2 linked regions of the Myxococcus xanthus genome follow. The protein of the gene in region 2 interacts with the protein of the main gene of each other region in a pairwise test. Links are inferred from orthologs where the notes say so. Each region holds a gene or a part of one and is shown on either strand. Other genes may lie near its edges.

Region 1 (7,778 bases), 4.9 Mb from region 2 along the record:
CATGGAGGCGCGCAGGTCCATCATCCCCAACCACCGGCGTGCAGGTGTTTGGGGGTCGACGAGCCCCAGCAGCCGGTGCGAGTCACTGGCCGCGAAGCCCGCCAGTTTGCCGGGAATCATCCCGAAGGCCTCCGTCAGCGCGCCGCAGTCCTCCAGCGACACCGGCACCACGGCCCCGTCCGGTGACGCGGGGGGGAGCGCCGCCAGGTGCGCCCGCGTCACCCGCAACGTGGTGGCCTCGCGCGCCGGCCGCATGCCCAGCGAGGTGTAGAGCGCGAGCGCGGGCACGTTGTCCCGCTTCACGTTGAGGCCCCAGCGGGTACATCCTTGTGCGCGCAGGTGGTTGGCCAGGTGCGACATCATCCGGCGCCCCAGGCCCTGCCCCCGGGCGGACGGCGCCACCACCAACTGCAACACGAACCCGAAGTCCCCCAGGGCCTTCATCACGGAATAGGCCGCCACGCCCTGGGGGCCCTCCGCAACCAGGGAGAGTCGGGCGAGTTCCGCCGCCCACACGGGCTCGGAGGGAGGGGGATCATCCACCCCAAGTTCAAGAAAGAGCCGGGCGAAGACAGCGTGGTCTTCCGGCCGGCCAGGACGCAGCACCCACTGAGATTCAGTTGAACCCACCTGCGCTTCCCTTCGTCGCGAACTGGCTCGGCTTACAGACGCGGAAAAGAAGGCGGCCCGACACCCCAAAGAGGTGCCGGGCCGCGGGTCTTCTCAAGGTGACTCACCGGAAGTGCTGAAGGGGTGGGGGGGAACCGCCTTCAGCCTCGCTTCGATGTGTCCCGCGTGTTCCTTTAGCAGTCGCCGTGCCAGCCGCCTCGCGGGGAGAAACTCTAGTTTTCTCAAGCACTTGAAGAACTAACTGACGCTCCCCCTGCCCCACCGCTCCATTTCATGGCTGCAATGGAGTTTCAGAAGTGAAAAAGACGAGTAAATTCAGACACTTGCCTTTTTCACCTATGAACCCGTCCATTTCGGATCTGAATCCATGGCCGCGGGAAAGTTACATGGGTGAGCCTTCCCCCGACTCCAGGGCTATTCCCGGGCCAGTTCGCTGGGCGGACGCAGGTTGAGCCGCTTCATCTTCCGCCAGAGGGTGGTGGAGGAAACGCCGAGTTCATCGGCGACGCGCGCCAGGTCCACCCCGTGCCGCTCCAGGGCTTGGGTGATGGCGTGGCGCTCCGCCTCCTCCACCACCTGGGCCAGCGTGGGCCCCGCGCTGGCGTTGCGCCCGAGCGCCCCGCCCTGCCCGTCCAGGAAGGCGACGCTGGGGGTGCCATGGGCCGGCGTCATGCGGCCCTGCCGCACGGGGAAGTCCTCGGGCAGCAGCTCATCGCCCTCCGCGAGCGCTGCGGCCTGCTCCACCAGGTTCTCCAGCTCGCGCACGTTGCCGGGGAAGCCGTAGCTCATCAGGTGTGCCACGGCGGCGGCGGACAGGCGCTTGGGGTTGGGGCTGCGGGCATTGGCCCGCTCCAGGAAGTGCTCCGCCAGCGCGGGCACGTCCTCCAGGCGCTCGCGCAATGGCGGCACGCGGAGGGCCACCACGTTGAGGCGGTAGTAGAGGTCCTGCCGGAAGCGCTTGTCGCGCACCTCCAGCTCGATGTCCCGGTTGGTGGCGGCGACGATGCGCACATCCACGCGCAGCGCGGTGGACTCACCGACGCGGCGGACCTCTCCCTCTTGCAGCGCGCGCAGCAGCTTGGACTGGAAGGTGGGGCTGGTCTCCGTCACCTCGTCGATGAAGAGCGTGCCGCCGTCCGCCTCCTCGAAGAGGCCCCGGCGGGACTTCACCGCGCCGGTGAAGGCGCCCTTGGCGTGGCCGAACAGCTCACTCTCCAGCAATGACTCGCTGATGGCCGCGCAGTTGACGGGCACGAAGGAGCGGGCCTTGCGGCGGCTGTGCGCATGGAGCGCGCGCGCCACCAGCTCCTTGCCCGTGCCGCTCTCGCCCTGGATGAGGACGGTGGCGTCGCTCTGCGCCACGCGCATCAGCCGCGTGGTGAGCTCGCGCATGGCGGAGCTGCGCCCCACCAGGGCGGACAAGCCGTGGCGCTGGTTGAAGTCGGTGGTGAGGTTGTCCACGTCGCGCAGCAGGCGCGCGCGCTCCAGGGCGCGCTCCACGCGGTAGCGCAGCTCGCTCTCCTTGAAGGGCTTGGTGACGTAGTCGTAGGCCCCCAGGCGCATGGCCTCCACGGCGCTCTCGATGGAGCCGAAGGCCGTCATCATGATGACCTGGAGCCGGGGTGCCACCTCCAGCGCGCGCCGCAGGAGCGTGAGCCCGTCCATGGGCTCCATCTTCAGGTCCGTCAGCAGCAGGTCGATGCTGCCGCTGGCGAGCTGGGCCAGGGCCTCCTCGCCGGTGGCGGCCTCGAAGACGGTGTAGTTCTCCGCCCGCAGCAACAGGGCGGTGGTGGCGCGCATGTTGCGCTGGTCGTCCACGACGAGGAGCCTTCCTCGGGTCGGCGGAGTGTTCGCGTCGGTCATGGGAAGGACGGAGGCTGCGAGAACGGCAGCCGGAAGGTGAAGGTGGTACCGCGCCCCGGGATGCTGTCCACGGCGATTTCGCCCCGGTGCTCCTCGAGGATGCGCCTGACGACGGCCAGCCCCAGGCCGGTGCCCTGGGCCTTGGTGGTGAAGAACGGCTCGAAGACGCGGTGGAGCAGCTCGGCGGGGATGCCCGGGCCCTGGTCCACCACGTCGATGCGCAGCTGCTCGCGCCCCGCGTGGGCTTCACGGCGCGCGCGAACCTGCACGAGTCCACCCTGCGGCATGGACTGGATGGCGTTGACCGCCACGTTGACCAGCGCCTGTCGGATGAGGCGACGGTCCATGGGTACCGGCGGCAGGCCGGGCTCCACGTCGGATTGGATGCGGATGGAGCGGTCCGCGCCGCCGCCCTGCATCCGCGCGGCCTCCAGCGAATCCTGGAGCACGCGTCCCAGGTCCTCCTGCTGGAGCACCGGGTCCCTGGGACGCGTGTAGTCCAGCAGGTCGCCGACGATGCGATTGAGCCGGTCGCTCTCCTCCCCCAGGATGTCCAGCAACATGGCCGCGTCGCCGCCCGGCACCAACAGCCGGCGCAGCGAGGCCACCGCGTTGAAGATGACGCCCAGCGGGTTGCGCACCTCGTGGGCGACAATCGCGGACAGCTCGCCCAGCGCGGCCAGCCGCTCGCGCTTCACCATCTCCGCGCGCGTGGCGGCCAGCTCCGCGTAGCTGGCCCACAGTGACTCGTACAGGCGCGCGTTGGCGATGGACAACGCCAGTTGGCCACACGTGGCCTCCGCCAGCTCGATGAGCTCCGGACCGAAGGCGCGCGGGCCCCGCGTGTCGTCCACCACCACCACGCCGATGAGCTCCTCGCGCGAGGTGAGCGGCAGCGCCAGCAGTGCCTTCTCGTCGAAGCGGTGCGCGAGCTCCGGGTTGAAGCCTCCGTCCGCGGCGGACACGTCCTCCACCGCGATGGGCCTGCGCTCACGCGCCACGCGCGCCGCCAGGCCGTCTCCATGGAGGGGCAGCACCACCGTGCGGAAGTAGTCGCGGTGCGCGATGGAGGCCGCGGCGCCGCGCAGCAGCCGGGCGCCCTCGTCGTACAGCAGGATGTAGCAGTTGGACACGTCCAGCAGGCGGACGAGGAAGTCGGCGGCCACGTCCAGGATGCTCGACGTCTCCAGCACGCCGGACGTGGTGCGTGCCAGGTCCAGCAAGAGGCGCGTCTCGGCCAACTGGCGCGAGGACTCGGCCCGCAGCCGGCGCTGCTCCAGCAGCGTCACCAGCAACTCAGACAGCGTGCCCAGCAGGCGCAGGTCCCGTTCGTCGAAGGGCCTCCCCGGCGCGCGCAGCACCTGGAGCATCCCGCACACCTCGCCGCCGCGAATCAGACACACCGCCGCGCCCGCCCCCAACCGCCCTCCGGACTGCTCCGCCAGTGGAGCCTCGTCCGCGGACGAGGACAGCGCGCCCTCCGCGCCACACGACAGAACACCTGTGAGCCGGCGCGCGTCCGCCGTGTCCTGAAAGCCCACGTGGGAGGACAGCGTCAGCGTGACTTCGGGAGGCGTCGAGAGATGCAGCGCAGCGGCGTCCGCCTGGAGCAGCGACGCGACGCGCTCCAGGAAGTCCTCCTGCGTGGGTGGAGACGGCTGCGCGACGAAGCGCGCCACCTGCGCCACCGCTTCCATCTCCCAGCGACTGCGCGCGCTCTCCGCCTGCACGCGCGCGTCCGCCAGCGCGGCGCCCACCACCTTGGCGAAGAGCATCAACACCGAGCCGTGATGCGGCGCCACCCACTGGCCCTCCACCCACAGCACCTCGGCCTGGGGGCCGCCCACGGGCAGGTAGACGTGGCTGGGAGCGGCCTGGTCCGCGCCGCCGAAGACGGGGCGCCCGTCCGCGAGCGATTCCAGCCCCAGGCGCGCATCCTCCGGCAGTGGCTCCCCGTCCCGGGACAGCAAGCCCTCGCCCTCCCAGCGCAGCAACCGGGCCCGGAAGCCCGCGGCCTCCAGTCCCTTCAAGGCGACGCGGCGGACGGCGTTCTCCGAGTGCGCGGACACCAGCCCCGCGGACGTCTCCACCAGCCGCTCGGCCACCGACATCTCCGGCGGCCGGTTCTCCATGGGCACGCAGTTGAGCAGCAGGCCCCCTCCCCCGCGCTCCAACACGAAGCGGGACGCGGTGACGGCCACCTCGCGCGCCACGCCATCCGCGCAGGGGACCTGGAAGAGCTGGGAGCCTTCATGGAGCGGCGCACCGGCCTCCACCCGCCAGTAGCGCTCGACCACGCGGCTGCGGTCCTCTGGCTGGATGAAGTCCATGACGGAGCGGCCCTCCACCTGGGCGCGTTGCAGGCCGAGCAACGCGACATACGCGTCATTGGCCACGAGCACCCCTCCATCCACCACCGCCAGCATGGGGTTGCGGAAGGTGTCGATGAGGGCGCGAAGCTCCGCCTCGCTGTAGCGCTTGGTACTCATCCGCGACGCAGCACCCGCTTCTCTCCTACCCGGAGCGTGACCTTCTCCCGGTCGAAGTATTCGGACAAGGGGATGACGAACTTGCGGCTTTGCCCCACCATCTCCTTGAAATCCTGGGTGGTAATCTCCTTCTTCTCGCGCAGGTGGGCAACCAGGCGCTCGCGCAGGGACGCCAGCGCCCCGGCCGCGAACCACAAGCCCTCCGAGACGCGCACCGCCGCCCCCTCCACCACCATGACGCCCAACAGCTCACGCAGCCGGGAGGCGGGAAGCTGGAGCTTCTGCTCCAGTTCGGGAAGCGAGGGAGGCGCCAGGGCCGCGGCGGACAGCTCTGCCGCCAGCCGCGCCCGAGCGGCGGTGTCCCCCAGGCTCAACGTGCGGCCGCGCCCCTTGAGGCGCACCACGTCCCGCTCCAACTCCACCCGGCCTCCTTCCACCAGGACCTGCAACACCCGCAGAAACGCCCGCGCGTCCAGCGCGGAGGACAGCCGCCGCCGCAGCTCCTCGCGGGACAGGCCTTCGCGCAGGGGCTCGCGCTCATGGAAGGTGGCCAGCAGCGACAGGGCGCGGCCCTGCAACGCCTCGAAGACATCGCCGGAGAGGTACAGCCGCCGCTCCCGGTCGATGAGGAGCGCGCCGCCCCGCGCGCCCAACAACTCCAGCGCGCGCGTGAGGACCCGAGGCCCTAGCGCCGAGCGGCCGAACAGCTCCGGCTGCGTCAGCCCGCGATAGCCCGCCTGCCGTAGCAGCCAGGCCACCTGCCCCGCCGGGTCCGCCTCCAGCAGGGGCACCACCGCCGACGCGCCGCCTTTGCGCCGCTTCGGCGGGGAGATGGACAGGATGCGGCCTCCCGCCACCGTGGCGCCTCGTCCCGGAAGGGCTCGCGCGCCGCGCAGGATGAAGCGCTGGCCCACCAACGCACCCACGGAGGTGCCCAGGCGCAGCTGCGCCAGCGTCGTCTCGCCGGGCTCCAGTCGCTCCACATCCAACAGCGCCACCGTGGCCTCCACCTGCGCGGTGCCCAGGTGCAGCAGCAGCTTCGAGCGACGAGGCAACGGGGACGGAGCCGCGGGCAGCAGCGTCAACTCGACGTCGAGCATGCGCGTCTCCGACAGCTCGCCCGCGCGCACCAGCACCATGCCCCGGTGCAACGCCTCCGGCTCCACGCCGGTGAGGTTCACCGCCGCGCGCTGTCCCGCCTCCACGGCGGACACCGCGTCGCCATGCCGCTGCACCCCGCGCACGCGCAGCGGACCGGGCAGTCCGGGCAGAAGCGATACCGCGTCATCCACCGACAGCGCTCCCGACAGCAGCGTGCCCGTCACCACCGTGCCAAAGCCCTTGATGGTGAACACGCGATCCACCGGCAGGAAGGCGGGCCCCTCCGAAGGCCGCTCGGGCAGCGCCTCCGCGGCCCGGGTGAGCGCGGCGCGCAGCGCGTCCAACCCTTCCCCCGTTCTGGCGGAGCAAGCCACCACGGGCACCGACTCCAGGAAGGTCCCCACGGTGAGCGCGGCCAGGTCGGCCTCCACCAGCGCGCGCCACTCCGGGCCCAGCTCCGCCAGCGTGTCCGACTTGGTGAGGGCGATGACGCCGGCCCGCACGCCCAGCAGCCGGCAGATGTCCAGGTGCTCGCGCGTCTGGGGCATCACGCCCTCGTCCGCGGCCACCACCAGCACCACCATGTCCACGCCGCCGGCGCCGGCGGCCATGGCCTTCACGAAGCGCTCGTGGCCCGGAACATCCACCACGCCGGCCACGGTGCCGTCATCCAGCGTCAGGTGGGCGAAACCCAGCTCCAGGGTGATGCCGCGGCGCTTCTCTTCCTTGAGCCGGTCGGTGTCGATGCCGGTGAGCACCTTCACCAGGGACGTCTTGCCATGGTCGATGTGGCCCGCCGTCCCGACAATCATGGCGTCACCGCGCCAAGGCTCATGCGCCAGCCTTGTCCGGGTCCTCGTCGAAGCGCGCGTCGCCGGTGGAAGGCTCGTAGTCCCAGGGGAAGACCATGAGCGAGGCGCTGGAGAGCGCGGAGTAGTCCGGCGAGAAGCCACCAGGCTTGGTCATCAGGCACGCGGTGGCCACCTTCTTCGCGCCCGCCTCGCGCGCCAGGGCGGTGGCCAGCTCCAACGTGTCACCGCTGGAGGCCACGTCGTCCACAATCAACACGCGACGGCCCTTCAGCTCCGCGGGCATCTCCCCAGCGAGCTGCGGCGTTTTCGAGGTGCGAGGCGTGGAGCTGCCCCGGTCCCTGCTGCGGCGACTGATGCGCACGGGGAAGAACGGACAACCGAGCGCCCCCGCCAGCGCGCCGCCCACGAAGACGCCGCCGTGGGCCACGCCGACGACCACCTGGGGTTCAAAGGTCTCCTGGATGGAACCCGCCAGTTGCTGGACCGCGCGGTCGAACTCCTTCCAGGTCAGCTCCTTCACGCCGCTGGACGCGGAGCGGCCCCGGGACTGGTCCTTCCCCGTCGGCTGGCGCGGCGCCTCCACCTGGGGCGCCAGCACGAGGTCTTCGGGAATGGAGACGAGCTTCTCCGCCTGCGTCCGCGACGACTTCGACGTGGGGGACTTCTTCGAAGAGGCCTTCTCGGTGGGCTTGCTCTGCCGCTTGGTCGCCACGGCGCTGAACTCCGGCTGGGGTGTGTGTGCGGCCCCGTCATACTCCGAGGACCGCACGGTGGCCACATCCGGCCACACCCCAGACGTCGCCTTTGTCTCGCGGCAACACACGCACTGCGTGCGTGAGCGCTCAGCCGGCCAGCCGCTCCTCGACAATCCGGTCCGCCACCT
Region 2 (12,368 bases):
CCGCATCCTCGACGGAGGCCACGAACTCCACGGCCTGGCCCACTCGCAGCGGGGTGATGTCCAGGGTGGGGCTGACTTCGAGCCGGGGAGGGGTGTTGTGAACCGTCGAAGGATGGCGGGGGGCCGGCTCACAACCCCACGTCGTGACGGTGTACAGGGTGACCAGGATGAGGCGGAGCCGCGGGGTGCCTTGGCTCGCCACGGTGTTACGTCCCGACCTGGCAGACGCGGCCCGCCGATGAAGTCACGCACCACCGGGTGTCCGGGCAGTCACGGTCCGTTGCGCAGGGCACCGTGCAGGCCCCGCTGACACAGCGCCCGCCGGGCAGTCCCAGCTCGTGGCAGTTCGCGTCGTCGGTGCAGGGCGCGTCCATCCGCCGCAGGGCATGGCAGCCCGCGAAGTTCGCGGCATCTGGCAAGCACCGCCCGGACTGGCAGGTGAAGCCCGGCGCGCACCGCGCCGAGTAATCGTCGACCGACAAGGCCTGGGCCGTGGGGGGGGCGTCATCGTCGTCGCCACACCGGGCGACGCACGCGGCGCTTCCTTCGGGCAGCACCTCGCAGTGCGTCCCAGCGGCGCATTGCCAGTCGCCCGTGCAGGGCGCGCACAGGGGACCGGGGCCCTCGCAGCGATTGCCCTTGCACGTCAGGCCCGCGCCGCATTGCGAGTTGCCGAAGCACTCCAGGCACTTCTTGTTCGGCGCGCACACCAGGCCTTCCTCGCAGCCAATCTCTTGGCAGCCCTGTTCGAGGAGCGACTCGTCCGCCTCCAGGTCGACCTTGAGCTCCTTCTTCTCGCCTGGGCCCGCGCAGTCCTCGACCTGGGTGGCCGGAAAGCCCAGGGCCGTCACCGTCACCGTGTAGCAGCCGTCCGGAAGGGGCCCCACGCGCAGCCGCCCCTTCGCGTCCAGCAGCAGCCGCTGGAAGGGCGTGCCCTTCACGGACACCTCCGCCGCGGACAGCCGGAAGCCGTTGGTCGTCTTCACGCGCAGGTCGAGGAAGCCCGCGGGCGTGGGCGCCACCGGTTGTACCTGGACGGACTGGCCTCCCAGCACCTGCACCTGGACGCGGGCGGCCTTTTCGGCCGTGGCGACGATGAAGAGCTCCGCCATCCCCGTGGGGATGTCCTCCAGGGTGAATCGCCCGTCCGCGTCGACATGGCTGCTCACGCCGGGCTGGTCCACCAGCGACACCATGGCCACCGAGGGGTCGCTCTCCGTGAGCTGCCCATGCACGGTGCCCACCCGGAAGGGGGCGTTCTCCAGGTTGCCGCAGCCCGCGGCGCAGCAGGCCAGGAGGGTGGCTACCGCGATGTGAAACGTCGAGCGCATCAGAAACGATATCCCGCGCCGGCCCAGCCACCCGTGAAACCCACGGCCTGCCCCTGCCCATCCACAACGACATACGTCAGCATGAACTGGGCCTGTGACATCAGCTCCAGCCGCTCACCCACCCGCCACACGATGCCGCCCACCACGCCGGGGCTGACGGTGAAGAACCGTTGCCCGTTGGCGGCAGCCTCTACGTCAAAGGACCGCCTGAGGTACAGGCCGGCCACACGCGGCCCCGCGAACAACGTCAGCCGCTCCCAGCGCCACAGGTAGGGAAGGGCCGCTCCGGCAGAGACGGTGGTGTAGCGGAAGGGCACCTCGCTGCCCGGCGTCAGCTGCAGGGCCCGGTTGCCAGTGCTGAAGGCCACGTCGAAGAGCAGTCCGAAATCCTGGAGCGGCTGGTCCTCCAGCCGCAGTGACAGGGCGACTTCGGGGGACATGGGCAGCAGCTCGGTGCGGCTGCGGGCGTCCGCGAAGCTGAAGATGCCGCCCAGCAGCGACAGCGAACGCCGCGGGAAGGCTTCCGCCAGCAGCCGCTCCAGGGGCAGACGGTCCCCCTGTCCCACCTCCACGTCACGGCGCATGAGGACGGCGTCGCCCTTGGTCAGCTCCACCGTCCGCTTGCCGGGTGTCACCGCCGCGCCGCCGGGCAGGTCCGTGCGCGCCTCGCCGTCCACCTTGAGCGTGAAGCCGTCCAGGCGCGGGTTGTAGGAGAACAGCTCGGGGCGGCCCGTCCGGGTGATGCTGCCGGAGAGCACCACGGGGTCCGCGCCCACTTCCAGGATTTCCGCCGACGGCCGCTGCCGCCCCTCGGTGAAGGCGAAGGTGCGGCGGCGTGCGTGGTCATGGGCCTCGGTGGCCGTGACGGCGCCGTCACCATTGCGGTCCGCCGCGCCGCTCAAGCCGTCGATGAGGAAGTGGGTGTAGATGTCGTTGCGCAGGCTCTCGTCCTCTCGCGCCGTCTCACCCCAGTCGCAGGCGGCGAACACCATGGACGCGCGCGACGACTCCTCCAGCGGCCGGGTGTAGAAGCCGGACTTGATGCCCTCCAGCTCCGCCTTCAATTCCTTGGGCAGCAACGACTTGCCGCTGCCGCTGTGGCAGGTGGCCAGCACCAGCATGCGGCGCCGGCTGGCCAGCCCGTCGAACTCCGCCTTCAGCGTGTCCATGCTCAGCGCCGTCTGGGGGATGTCCCGGTATGCCGCGTCGCGGGTGACTAGGTAGCGCCGCAGCTCGCCCTTCGCGTCGCGCGCCAGCGTGCCGTGCGCTGAGAAGTAGACGACCACCACGTCATCGGGGCGGTTCGCCTCCTTCTTGAGCTGCCGGAGCGCCGCGAGGATGGCCTTTCGCGTCGTCTCCTCGCGGCGGGTGAGCACACGCACCTGGTCGAACCCGCCGCGCGCGGGGTCCTTCAGCGCGGCGCCCAAATCACGGGCGTCCTTGCCGGTGTAGCGCAGCTCCTTCCAGCGCGGGTCGTCGAACGAGGCGATGCCCACCAGCAGGGCCATCCGGCGCGGCTTGTAGGCGCTGGACAGCGACGCTTCATCGAGCTTCAGCGGCACCAGTCCGCCCTTCTCCCCGGAGGAGGAGGGCGTCGCGCACGCGGCCAGACAGGCCAGCAGGATGGGAAGGAGTCGCCTCACGTGGAACCGTTCAGGGACGATTCTGGCTGCTTCGCACGCTCACGTCGAACCGGATGATGGCCAGTGAGCCCTGGAGTCCCGCGCCGCTTCTTCCCTCCAACATTTCACCGACCGCCGCGGCCTCGGGCGGCGAACCGGTGGAGCCCACCAGCCACAGCGTCACCGGGCCGGCCTCGCCCGCGAGGCTCACGCCCGCGAGCCCCTGCGGCCCCTGCAGGTCATGGGTGCCCGCGACCAGGGGGAATTGGCCCAGCAGCTCCGGCGCCTCGCCCCGCCGTTGCTCGAAGAGCAGAGCGGTGCCCGCCTCGGTGGCGTGGTAGCGCAGGAGCAGCACATCCGAATCCTTCACCGGGCTGCCCGGGTCCAGGCGCCGCAGTCCTCCCGCGCTGTCGCGTGCCACCACCGACAGCTCCAGGGCGATGCGCGCCAGGCGTCCCTTCTCACCCGTCCATTCCTCCGCCGAGCCTTCCTGGCCGGAGGGACCCGCCCCCCGCATGCGGGGCAGCAACACCACCGCCAGCAGGCACGCGGCAAGACCGCCGGCGATCATTCCCCAGCGCCCGGCCGCGGGCCGATGGGTTCGCAGCGCGCGCCGCACGCGCGCCAGACCCACTTCATCCAGGGGCGGAGCGGACGCGCCGGTTGGAGCGAGCCCCAGCAGCAGCGAGTCCGCCTGACCGTCGAGCAGGCCCGGGCCCGGGTGCGTGGCGAGGAACGCCTCGCAAGTCTCACACGGGTGCGCCAGGTGTCCGGCGAAGTACGCCACGGCCTCGGGCTCTCGGCGGGAAAGGGCGCTCAGTGCGCCATCGTCCAGGTGTTTCATGAACACTCACTCCCACCGGCCGGCGAGGACTCGCCGCAGCAGCTCGCGCTTGATTCGAGACCGGAACCGCTCCAGCCGCATCGTCACCGCGCTTTTTCCCACGCCCAGCTTCTCCGCAATCTCCCGCGCGGACAGCTCACCCTCCACGTAGAAGAGGTGCACCGTCCGTTTCTCCTCGCCCTCGGGCAGCTCCGCGATGAGCCGCCGCACCACCGCGATGTCACGCTCCAGTTGCAGCGCCTCGGGAATGTGGGGGACCGTCTCCGGTTCCGGGTCCGCCACGTCCTCCTCCAGCCGCCGGGTGCTGGACTTCCGCTCCAGCCGCGTCCGGGCCCGGTTTCGGGCAATGGACAGCAGCCATGACTCGAAGGCCCCGGGCTCCTTCAGCCGGGGGAGCGCCCGGAACGCCCGGACGAAGGTCTCCTGGATGACGTCCTCCACCTCGTCGGCGTCCAACTGGGCGAAGCCGCCCACCAGCCGCGTCACCAGGGGACGCGTGCGCCGGTAGAGCTCGCTGTAGGCAGACGCCTCCCCCTGCGATGCCCGCCGCACCCACTCCGTCAGTCCCTCCGACGCAGCCACCTGTCCTCCAGACCCTCGCAAAGACCCGCCGGCCACAGGGCCGGTGGACGCCACCGTCTCCATGGAAGCAGGCGGGCAACCTTTTTCTCGCTGGCACCCGGGGGGGCGCTGGGGGGAAGAATGTCTCCGCGGCCGTTCATTTCAAGAAGGGACACTGCCATGCGCGTCATCAACTTCAACGCCGGCCCGGCCGGACTGCCACTGCCGGCCCTCGAGCGGGCTCGGGACGAACTGATCGACTTCCAGGGCTCCGGCATGTCGGTGATGGAGCACAGCCACCGGGGACGGGAATACGAGGGGGTCCACGACGAAGCCGTCTCCCTGTTGACCCGGCTGCTGGGGATTCCCGACACCCACCAGGTCCTGTTCCTCACCGGCGGCGCCTCCCAGCAGTTCGCCCAGGTGCCGATGAACTTCCTGCCGCCCGGCGCCAGCGCGGACTACCTCATGACGGGCGTGTGGAGCGAGAAGGCCTTCGACGAGGCGAAGTACTACGGCACGCCGCGCGTCGCGGTGAGCACGGCGCGGCCGGACAAGCGCTACACGCGGGTGCCCCGCCAGGATGAGCTGCGCCTCGACTCGAACGCGGCGTATGTCCACCTGACGAGCAACAACACCATCTTTGGCACCCAGTGGCACACCTTCCCGGACGTGGGGAACGTGCCGTTGGTGGCGGACATGAGCTCGGACTTCCTGTGGAAGGGCTTTGATGTCAGCCGCTTCGGCCTCATCTACGCGGGCGCGCAGAAGAACCTGGGGCCCTCCGGCGTGACGCTGGTGGTGGCTGACAAGGCGTTCATCGCGCGGGGCCGGACGGACATTCCGAAGATCTTCCGCTACACCACCCACGCGGAGAACAACTCGCTCTACAACACGCCGCCCACCCTGGCCGTCTACCTGGTGCGCAACGTCCTGGCCTGGGTGCAGTCGGTGGGGGGCCTCGCGCAGCTGGAGCAGTGGAACCGGGAAAAAGCGGCGTTGCTCTATGGGGCCGTGGACCGATACCCGGACTTCTACCGCGCGCCGGTGGAGCGCGAGTCCCGTTCAGTGATGAACGCTGTCTTCCAGTTGCCCTCGGATGCGTTGGATGCGGCCTTCGTCGCTGACGCGAAGCAGCAAGGAATGGTGGGCCTCAAGGGGCACCGGACGGCCGGAGGAATCCGCGTTTCAATGTACAACGCGGTGAGCGTGGAGAATGTGCGCACGCTGGCCGCCTTCATGGACCACTTCGTGAAGACACGCGGGTAGGCTGCGTCCAACCGCACGGATTACCCACACCCGGAGGATTCATGAAAGCCTCGCTGACCGCCGTCGTGCTGTCCCTGATGTTCGCCGTTCCGGCCTTCGCCAAGGAGGTTGCGGGGGTGAAGTACCCGGAGACCGCGTCCGTTGCCGGCAAGGAGCTGAAGCTCAACGGCGTGGGCCTGCGCAGCAAGCTGGTGTTCAAGGTCTATACGGCGGGGCTCTATCTGGAGACGCCGTCCAAGGATGGCGCCGCCATCATCAGCTCGGACCAGATCAAGCGTGTGCGCATGTACATGCTGAGGGATCTGGACAAGAAGACCATCGTCGATGCCATTGGCGACGGCTTCAAGAAGAACGCGGGCTCCAAGCTGCCGGAGCTCCAGCCCAAGCTGGACACCTTCAACGCGGCCATCCCGGACGTGAAGAAGGGTGACGAGCTCATCCTCACGTACATCCCCGGCCAGGGCACGCAGGTGTCCAGCAAGACGGGCAAGGAGATCTCCGTCGAGGGCAAGGACTTCTCCGACGCGCTCTTCTCCGTCTTCGTGGGCAAGAGCCCGGTGGATGGCAGCTTGCGCGACGGCATGCTCGGCAAGGACTGAGCGACACACGCGCGCGCCGCGGATGCCCCGTGTCTCCGAGCGAGGCACGGGGCGTCGTCGTTTCAGGGGCCGGATGCAATGCGTCCACGGCCCGTGCGTACATGAGGAGGGCGGTCGGCCGCTGCGCGAGGGCGGGAGGTCTGATAGCAACCGGAGGGCACGAAGGAGGTCGTCATGGGTATCTGTACGTGGTTGGTGCTGGGTGGCATCGCGGGCTGGCTGGCCAGCATCATCAAGGGCACCAACGCCCGCATGGGCATGTTCGCCAACATCGCCACCGGCATCGTCGGGGCCATGATTGGCGGCTGGGTTTTCAGTCTGATGGGCGGCACCGGGGTGACGGGCTTCAACCTCTGGTCACTGCTGGTGGCGACGGTGGGCTCCGTCATCCTCATCTCCATCGTCCAAGCCATCCGGAAATGACGCCCGCCGCCCGCGTGCGCGCTCAGAAGAGGCTGAGCTGCGGCGTGGGCGGCGGCTTGCGCTCCGGACGCCGGAAGGTGTCCGGGGCGTCCTCGGTGATGTACGAGGCGCGGATGCCCACCTTGCGCGCCGCGGTGTGGAAGAGGCGGTGGATGGTCTCCGCGTAGAGGCCGTCACCGCGCATCCGGTGCTTGAAGCGGCTGTCGTTGAGCTCCCCGCCGCGGGTTTCCCGGATGCGGTGGAGCACCCGTTCCGCGCGCAGGGGCAGCTTCGCGCGCAGCCGCTCCGCGAAGACGTCCTTCACCGGGCCGGGCAGCCGCACCAGGATGTGGTGCGCGCGGGTGGCGCCGGCTTCACGCGCCGCGGCCAGCACGCGGTGGATGTCCTCATCGTTGAGGCCCGGGATGATGGGGGCCACCGACACCGCCACGTCGATGCCCGCCTCGGTGAGCCGGCGGATGGTCAGCAGTCGGCGCATGGGAGAGGCGGCATAGGGCTCCATGGCCCGGGCCAGCTCCGCGTTGTGGAAGGGGAGGCTGATGCTGACCCACAGGCGCGCGTCCCGGGCCAGCCTTTGGAGGACGTCCAAGTCCCGTTCGACGAGCACGCCCTTGGTGATGATGCCCACCGGGTTGCGGTACTCGGCGCAGACCTCCAGGCAGCCTCGCGTCAGCCGCAAGGAGGCCTCCAGCGGCTGGTAGCAGTCGGTGACGCCGCTGAAGACGACGGTTTCACCCTTCCAGGAGGGTTTCTCGAAGGCCTCGCGGAGCAGCTCCGGCGCCCGGGGCTTCACCACCAGCTTCGTCTCGAAGTCGGTGCCCGCGCCCATGTCCAGGTACTGGTGCGTGGGCCGCGCGTAGCAGTACGCGCAGGCGTGGAGGCAGCCCCGGTACGGGTTGACGCTCCAGCTGAAGCCCACGTCCGGGCTGTCGTTGTGCGACAGCACCTGCCGGCTGTGGTCCTCGAAGACCTCCAGCTTGGACGGCGGGATTTCGTCCAGGTACTCCACCGCGGTGCTCGCCCAGGGGTTGGGCGGATTGTCGATGGGACGCGCCTTCATGTGCCCACCGTGGGCCTGAAAGCACGTTCAGTCAAGGGGCGAGCGACAACGAAAAAGGGGAACCCCCTGCAGAGAGTTCCCCCAGTGCATCATCCGGATGGTGGGCAGCTGAAACAGCGCGCTACCAGGTCCAGACGTAGAGCTTGTGGGTGCCGACGGTGCCGCTCGTGTTGCTCACGTAGAGCCGCGCCCCGGGCCACGCGCAGTTGAGGTTCAGGTTGCTGTGCGTCTGGCCGACACCCACGGTACCGGAGATGTTGTTGCTCCCGCAGTACGCGTAATACGACGTGGGGGCGGTACCGACGTTCTGGATGGAGAACGGCGTCACGCCGAACAGCCAGGTCGAGAAATCGCGCGTCTGACCAGCGTCAATCCACGCGGACTCCATGGCCTGCTCCACATCGCTCAGCTCAGGCTGCTGCATGGCCTGCTCGTCCTCCGGCGTGTACTCCCCACCGCAGCCAACGGCAGCTAGAGACAGCAGACCCACAACTCCCAACGTATTGAGCTTCTTCATGACTTCCCCCTCATTGCGAGTTGTCTCCGAATTGGAGACACGCGGTGTGTATGGGGGTTTTCACTTAGTGTAAATGGTGTGTTTCTGACACCCGGTGGGTTGAAACGGATTGCGTCGCTGGATGACGCATTGCGGTGTCTGTGTCATCGACGGAACGACCCGGCCCTATCAGGTGAAAGGGCCGGGCGCTGGGAGCCCACGGAGACGAAGGCTAACGACAGACGGAGTAGAAGTCCGTCACGGCAGAACGCCGTCTGCCGTCCGGAGATGTGTGCCGTCTCGTAACAACTACAGGACTTGACGCCGGCCAACCGCGTGAGGCTCGCGTCTGAATAGAAGTCAATCCAGTACGAATCGTTGCCTCAGAAGGGCAGCGCATCCTCGCCCATGCTCGCATCTGCTCCACCAGCCTACCAGAAGCAGTCCAGCGGACAGGACTCCACCCACGATGTCCTTGGCCTGAATGTACGCCTGCTTGACCGGGGGGCCTCATCTTCCCGGCTGGGGAATCCTAGCATCAAGCGCATGCGGGCCGCGTTGTGATTCCCTACCGCATGGGGCAGCGCCGGATCTCCTAGCTCCTCCTTGTCACGTATGTTGAGCGGCGACTTGGCATCAATCAGCAGCCGTGCTGTTTCAATCGAATCGTTGAACATGGCGACTGCCAGTGACGTGAGGCCGAGAACGTCAAACTGCGAAAGGGCTGCGTGTCCATCTTTCTTGAGTAGAGTTCTCGATGCTCCCGCTTCTTGTCGCGCGATGAATCGATGTTCCAGAACCCGTCCTGGAGTTCTCATTTGCAAGGAGCGCTCCTTGGGAGAGTAGATATTTGACGAGTTTCGTTGATGTTTGAACTCCTGCTCCGACTGCGACGGACTCCGTTAGGGGTTTTTCACCGTATTCGTCGGCTGCATTCACATCTGCTCCGTCGCGAACTGCCTCGCTTGCTTCCTGGAGAGAGTTCCATGTGGACCGCCTCATTGTGGGTGCTGAATGGCACTTCAAAGAATGCAGCGTCGCGCCTGGAGAGGTCACGCCCGCAGATACGCGAGCATGGCGTCCTTTCCACCCGTGGCCAGTACGTAGGGCGTGCCCGGTGCGATGAGGCCCTTGCGTGCAGCGACACCGTTCACCGCATCCTGGGCATGGGTGAGCTGCATGCCGGCACCACCGCCGCCGAGGACGAGGGGCGCCCCCATCTTGAGGTCGAGCACCACTACCCGGCGTCGAGCGGGACGGGGCTCCGCCATGTCCACGACGACGAAGTCTCCGGCGAAGCGGCGCTGGTCACAGCGGAAGACCCACAGGTTCCGCTTGCGATTGAGCAGCTCTCGTACGAAGGGCTTCTCGTCGCTTTTCAGGGCATAGCGCTCTGAGAGGAGGGCGGCGGTGGAGAGTGGATAGCCTTCCTCCTTGGAGAGAAGCAGCGCCCACGGGTTCGCATGCCGGAGCAGCGGCAGTGAAACGGGAAGGACGATGGGCGGCTCGCGAGGCATCCGTGGGCGTGCTCGACGAGCGAGGTCGCTCGGGTCGGACAAGTATTTGAACACCTTGCTGCAAGGTGGGTCCAATCCATGAAGACGTTCGAGAACAAGGTCGTTCTGGTGACGGGTGGCAACCCGGGCATCGGTCGAGCGGCGGCGCTCGACTTCGCGCGAGAGGGCACCCGCGTCGTCGTCACCGGCCATTCGATGATTACGGATGGCGGCGTCAGCTCGCTCTTGCGCTGAGGGGTAGGGCGCCGGGCATCAAGCAGGTCTCATGGAACTGGGGCTATGCTGTCACATCATGATCTGCCAAGCCTGCGCTCGGCTCCGTGACGTGGCCTCGGGGGCCATGTGTCAGGAGTGTGGTGCCCCGCTCGTGCCCGCCACCGAGCCGAATCTCGACGCACTCGTCAGGGAGAGCCTGCGGCGTCACATCGAAGGCTGGCAGGCCAGCGCGCTCATCGATGTCGTCACCGCGGCCCGGCTCGCAGAGTCCCTCACGCATGGCGCGGATGGCCTTGACCCCGGAGCGCCGAAGGCCGAGGAGGGCGAGCAGGCACCCGCCCAGGACTTCTTCGAAGCGAAGGCGGTCCCTCCCGTGGACGCGGCGACCCGCGCGGAGGCCTGGGCGGATGGCGTCGCGACCTCGCTTCGCAACGGGGGAGAATGGCGGCTGTGGGGCTGGGGTGCGGCGCTCGCGCGCTCGTTGGACGAAGCCGCGAAGGCGGAGCGGGAGCAGAAGGCGCGCAAGCGTCGTGGGCTCCGGCCTGGCTCGGAGGCGGGAGAGGACGACCTGGGCGCGGCGCTGGATTCCGGGCAGACGTACTTCGACCGGGATGCGTCAGGCCCGCTCAGCGGAGGGCTCGAGGCCGTCGTGGCGCTCGATGCACGGCCGGAGAGCACTCCCCGGTTCCAGGAGTTCATCTGGTGGTTCCTCGGCGCGATGCTGGTGCTGGGCGGCTCGCTCATGGGCGTGCGCGAGGCCTGGCGCGCGCTTGGTGGCGTCCCGCGCCAGCTCCTCGTCACGGGCGCCCTGTGGGGGTACCACGCGGCCTTCATCGGGCTCGGTGTGTTCCTGTCCCGGCGCTCCATGCCGGTCGGCCGCGTGCTCGCGGGCATTGGCCTCGCGTTGCTCCCCGTCGCCTTCATCGCGCTGTCGTCACTGTTCGCCCTGTCATCTGGGCTCGGTGCCTCGGTGGCGCTTGGCGTCGCCGCGCTGGGCCTGGTGCCGCTGAGGGCGGCGGGACGGCTGCTGCATGGCACTTCCGCCGCGGCCCTGGGGTTGGCGCTCCTGCCTTCGCTGCTCGCGGGGCTTCCACTGATGGCGCTCGAGGACGCGCCCTGGCTGCGCACGCTCTGTGCCTCCGTGGGTGTCCTGGCCCTGGCCGCCACTGTATGGCGCGCACGGAAGGCGACGGAGGGAAACACGGCGCTCGTCAGCGCGAGCGCCGCGCTCTATGGCGCGCTGTGGCTCGCCGTCTTCTGTGTGGTGAGCGCACCGTCGGGCTTCGACGCCCTGGAGCCAGGTAGCGCTCTGTTCGCGGGCCTCACGCTGTGGGCCCAGGCCCTGGCCACCGTCATCGCCGTGGCCGCGACCACCGACGCCGCTCGCGAGGCCCATCCGCGCGTGAGTCCGGTGCTGGAGATTGTGGCCTACGCGGTGCTCGCCAGTGGCGCGGTCGTGGGCGCGCTGGGTGCGTTCTCCATCGAGCCGGGAGGGGACTTCCAGGTCGACTTTGCCTCGGCGCTCGCGCCACTCATCGCGGCGGGTGTCTTCTTCCTGCTGGAGCCACGGCGGGGGGCCCTGGTCCACCTCATGGTGATGACGACGCTCCTCGCCGGAGCCTTGTCCGCTCGCACGCAGGCGCCGACGGAGCCGGGCTGGTGGGTATTCGGCGGCACGGTGGCGACCGCGGGCTTGATGCTCCTGGCGCGTTGGAGTGCCTTTCCGGGACGACGTATCCGCCTGCTCGCCTGGACCATCCTTGGGTCGCTGGTGGCAATGCCCCTGGTGAGCCAGGTGGGCAGCGCCGCCTCGCCGTGGCCCCAGGTGCTGACGGGGCTGGTCATCGCTGGGGCCGCGCATGTTGCTGGCGGCTGGCGCTGGCGGAGCCTGCACTACCTGGGCGGCGTGGGTCTTCTCTTTGGTGTGCTCGCCTTCGCCGAGGGGACACCGGCGTTGGAGGGCAGCTGGGGCCGGCTGGCGGTCTTCGCGCTCGTAAGTGGGCTCTACGGTGTCGCGGGGCTCGTGCAGGGCGCGTGGGCGCAGCCCGTCTCGCGCAAGGACGGGCTGCTACCCCTGGATGACCTCGCCCTCTGCCTGGCCGCGGCGGGAGTCCTCCTGGCCGTGGATTCTTCCCCGAGCGCTCCGGACCTGCTCGTGTCAGCCACGGGGCTGTCAGCCAGTGTGCTCTCCGCGCTTCCCACGGCCGTGGTCACGGCCTGGTTGCTGCTGCGTGTCCGGCGGGATGGCAGCAGGCTCGTCGGGTTCCTCGCGGCCTCGGGGCTCGCGCTCGCGGTCTCCCAGGTGATGGGCACCGTCTCCGACTTCGCATCCCCGCGAGCTGCCCTGGTCGCCGCGTCATTGGCGCTCGGCTTCGCGGCCTTCTCCGCGCTGCGCGGCCGCACTCCGCTGGATGCCGCGGACACCGCTGC

The links.
Region 1: the proteins of serC (region 2) and selB interact in binary tests that used the Escherichia coli proteins (3 or more experiments, as listed by UniProt). The link is inferred for Myxococcus xanthus from one-to-one orthologs.

What each region holds. Positions count from the first base shown.
Region 1 is NZ_CP017174.1:1,320,044-1,327,821, reverse strand. Bases 4,438-7,363 are described here. They hold selB (selenocysteine-specific translation elongation factor), read right to left. Parts: upstream 6,896-7,363; coding sequence 4,979-6,895; downstream 4,438-4,978. Other genes in these bases: BHS09_RS05640 (phosphoribosyltransferase), read right to left, coding at 6,915-7,363; BHS09_RS05650 (ATP-binding protein), read right to left, coding at 4,438-4,982. Outside these bases: BHS09_RS05660 (GNAT family N-acetyltransferase), read right to left, coding at 1-543; BHS09_RS05655 (sigma-54-dependent transcriptional regulator), read right to left, coding at 1,045-2,493; more of BHS09_RS05650, read right to left, coding at 2,490-4,437; more of BHS09_RS05640, read right to left, coding at 7,364-7,607; BHS09_RS05635 (Leu/Phe/Val dehydrogenase), read right to left, coding at 7,738-7,778. UniProt on the Escherichia coli protein: Translation factor necessary for the incorporation of selenocysteine into proteins. It probably replaces EF-Tu for the insertion of selenocysteine directed by the UGA codon. SelB binds GTP and GDP.
Region 2 is NZ_CP017174.1:6,245,137-6,257,504, reverse strand. Bases 3,681-6,582 are described here. They hold serC (3-phosphoserine/phosphohydroxythreonine transaminase), read left to right. Parts: upstream 3,681-4,538; coding sequence 4,539-5,627; downstream 5,628-6,582. Other genes in these bases: BHS09_RS25400 (GlsB/YeaQ/YmgE family stress response membrane protein), read left to right, coding at 6,401-6,582; BHS09_RS25405 (chalcone isomerase family protein), read left to right, coding at 5,669-6,226; BHS09_RS25415 (RNA polymerase sigma factor), read right to left, coding at 3,804-4,379; BHS09_RS25420 (hypothetical protein), read right to left, coding at 3,681-3,797. In the rest of the region: BHS09_RS25435 (hypothetical protein), read right to left, coding at 1-202; BHS09_RS25430 (carboxypeptidase-like regulatory domain-containing protein), read right to left, coding at 207-1,331; BHS09_RS25425 (caspase family protein), read right to left, coding at 1,331-2,974; more of BHS09_RS25420, read right to left, coding at 2,985-3,680; more of BHS09_RS25400, read left to right, coding at 6,583-6,649; BHS09_RS25395 (PA0069 family radical SAM protein), read right to left, coding at 6,672-7,709; BHS09_RS25390 (hypothetical protein), read right to left, coding at 7,831-8,226; BHS09_RS25385 (hypothetical protein), read right to left, coding at 9,258-9,722; BHS09_RS25380 (SDR family NAD(P)-dependent oxidoreductase), read left to right, coding at 9,801-9,956; BHS09_RS25375 (hypothetical protein), read left to right, coding at 10,015-12,368. UniProt on the Escherichia coli protein: Catalyzes the reversible conversion of 3-phosphohydroxypyruvate to phosphoserine and of 3-hydroxy-2-oxo-4-phosphonooxybutanoate to phosphohydroxythreonine. Is involved in both pyridoxine and serine biosynthesis.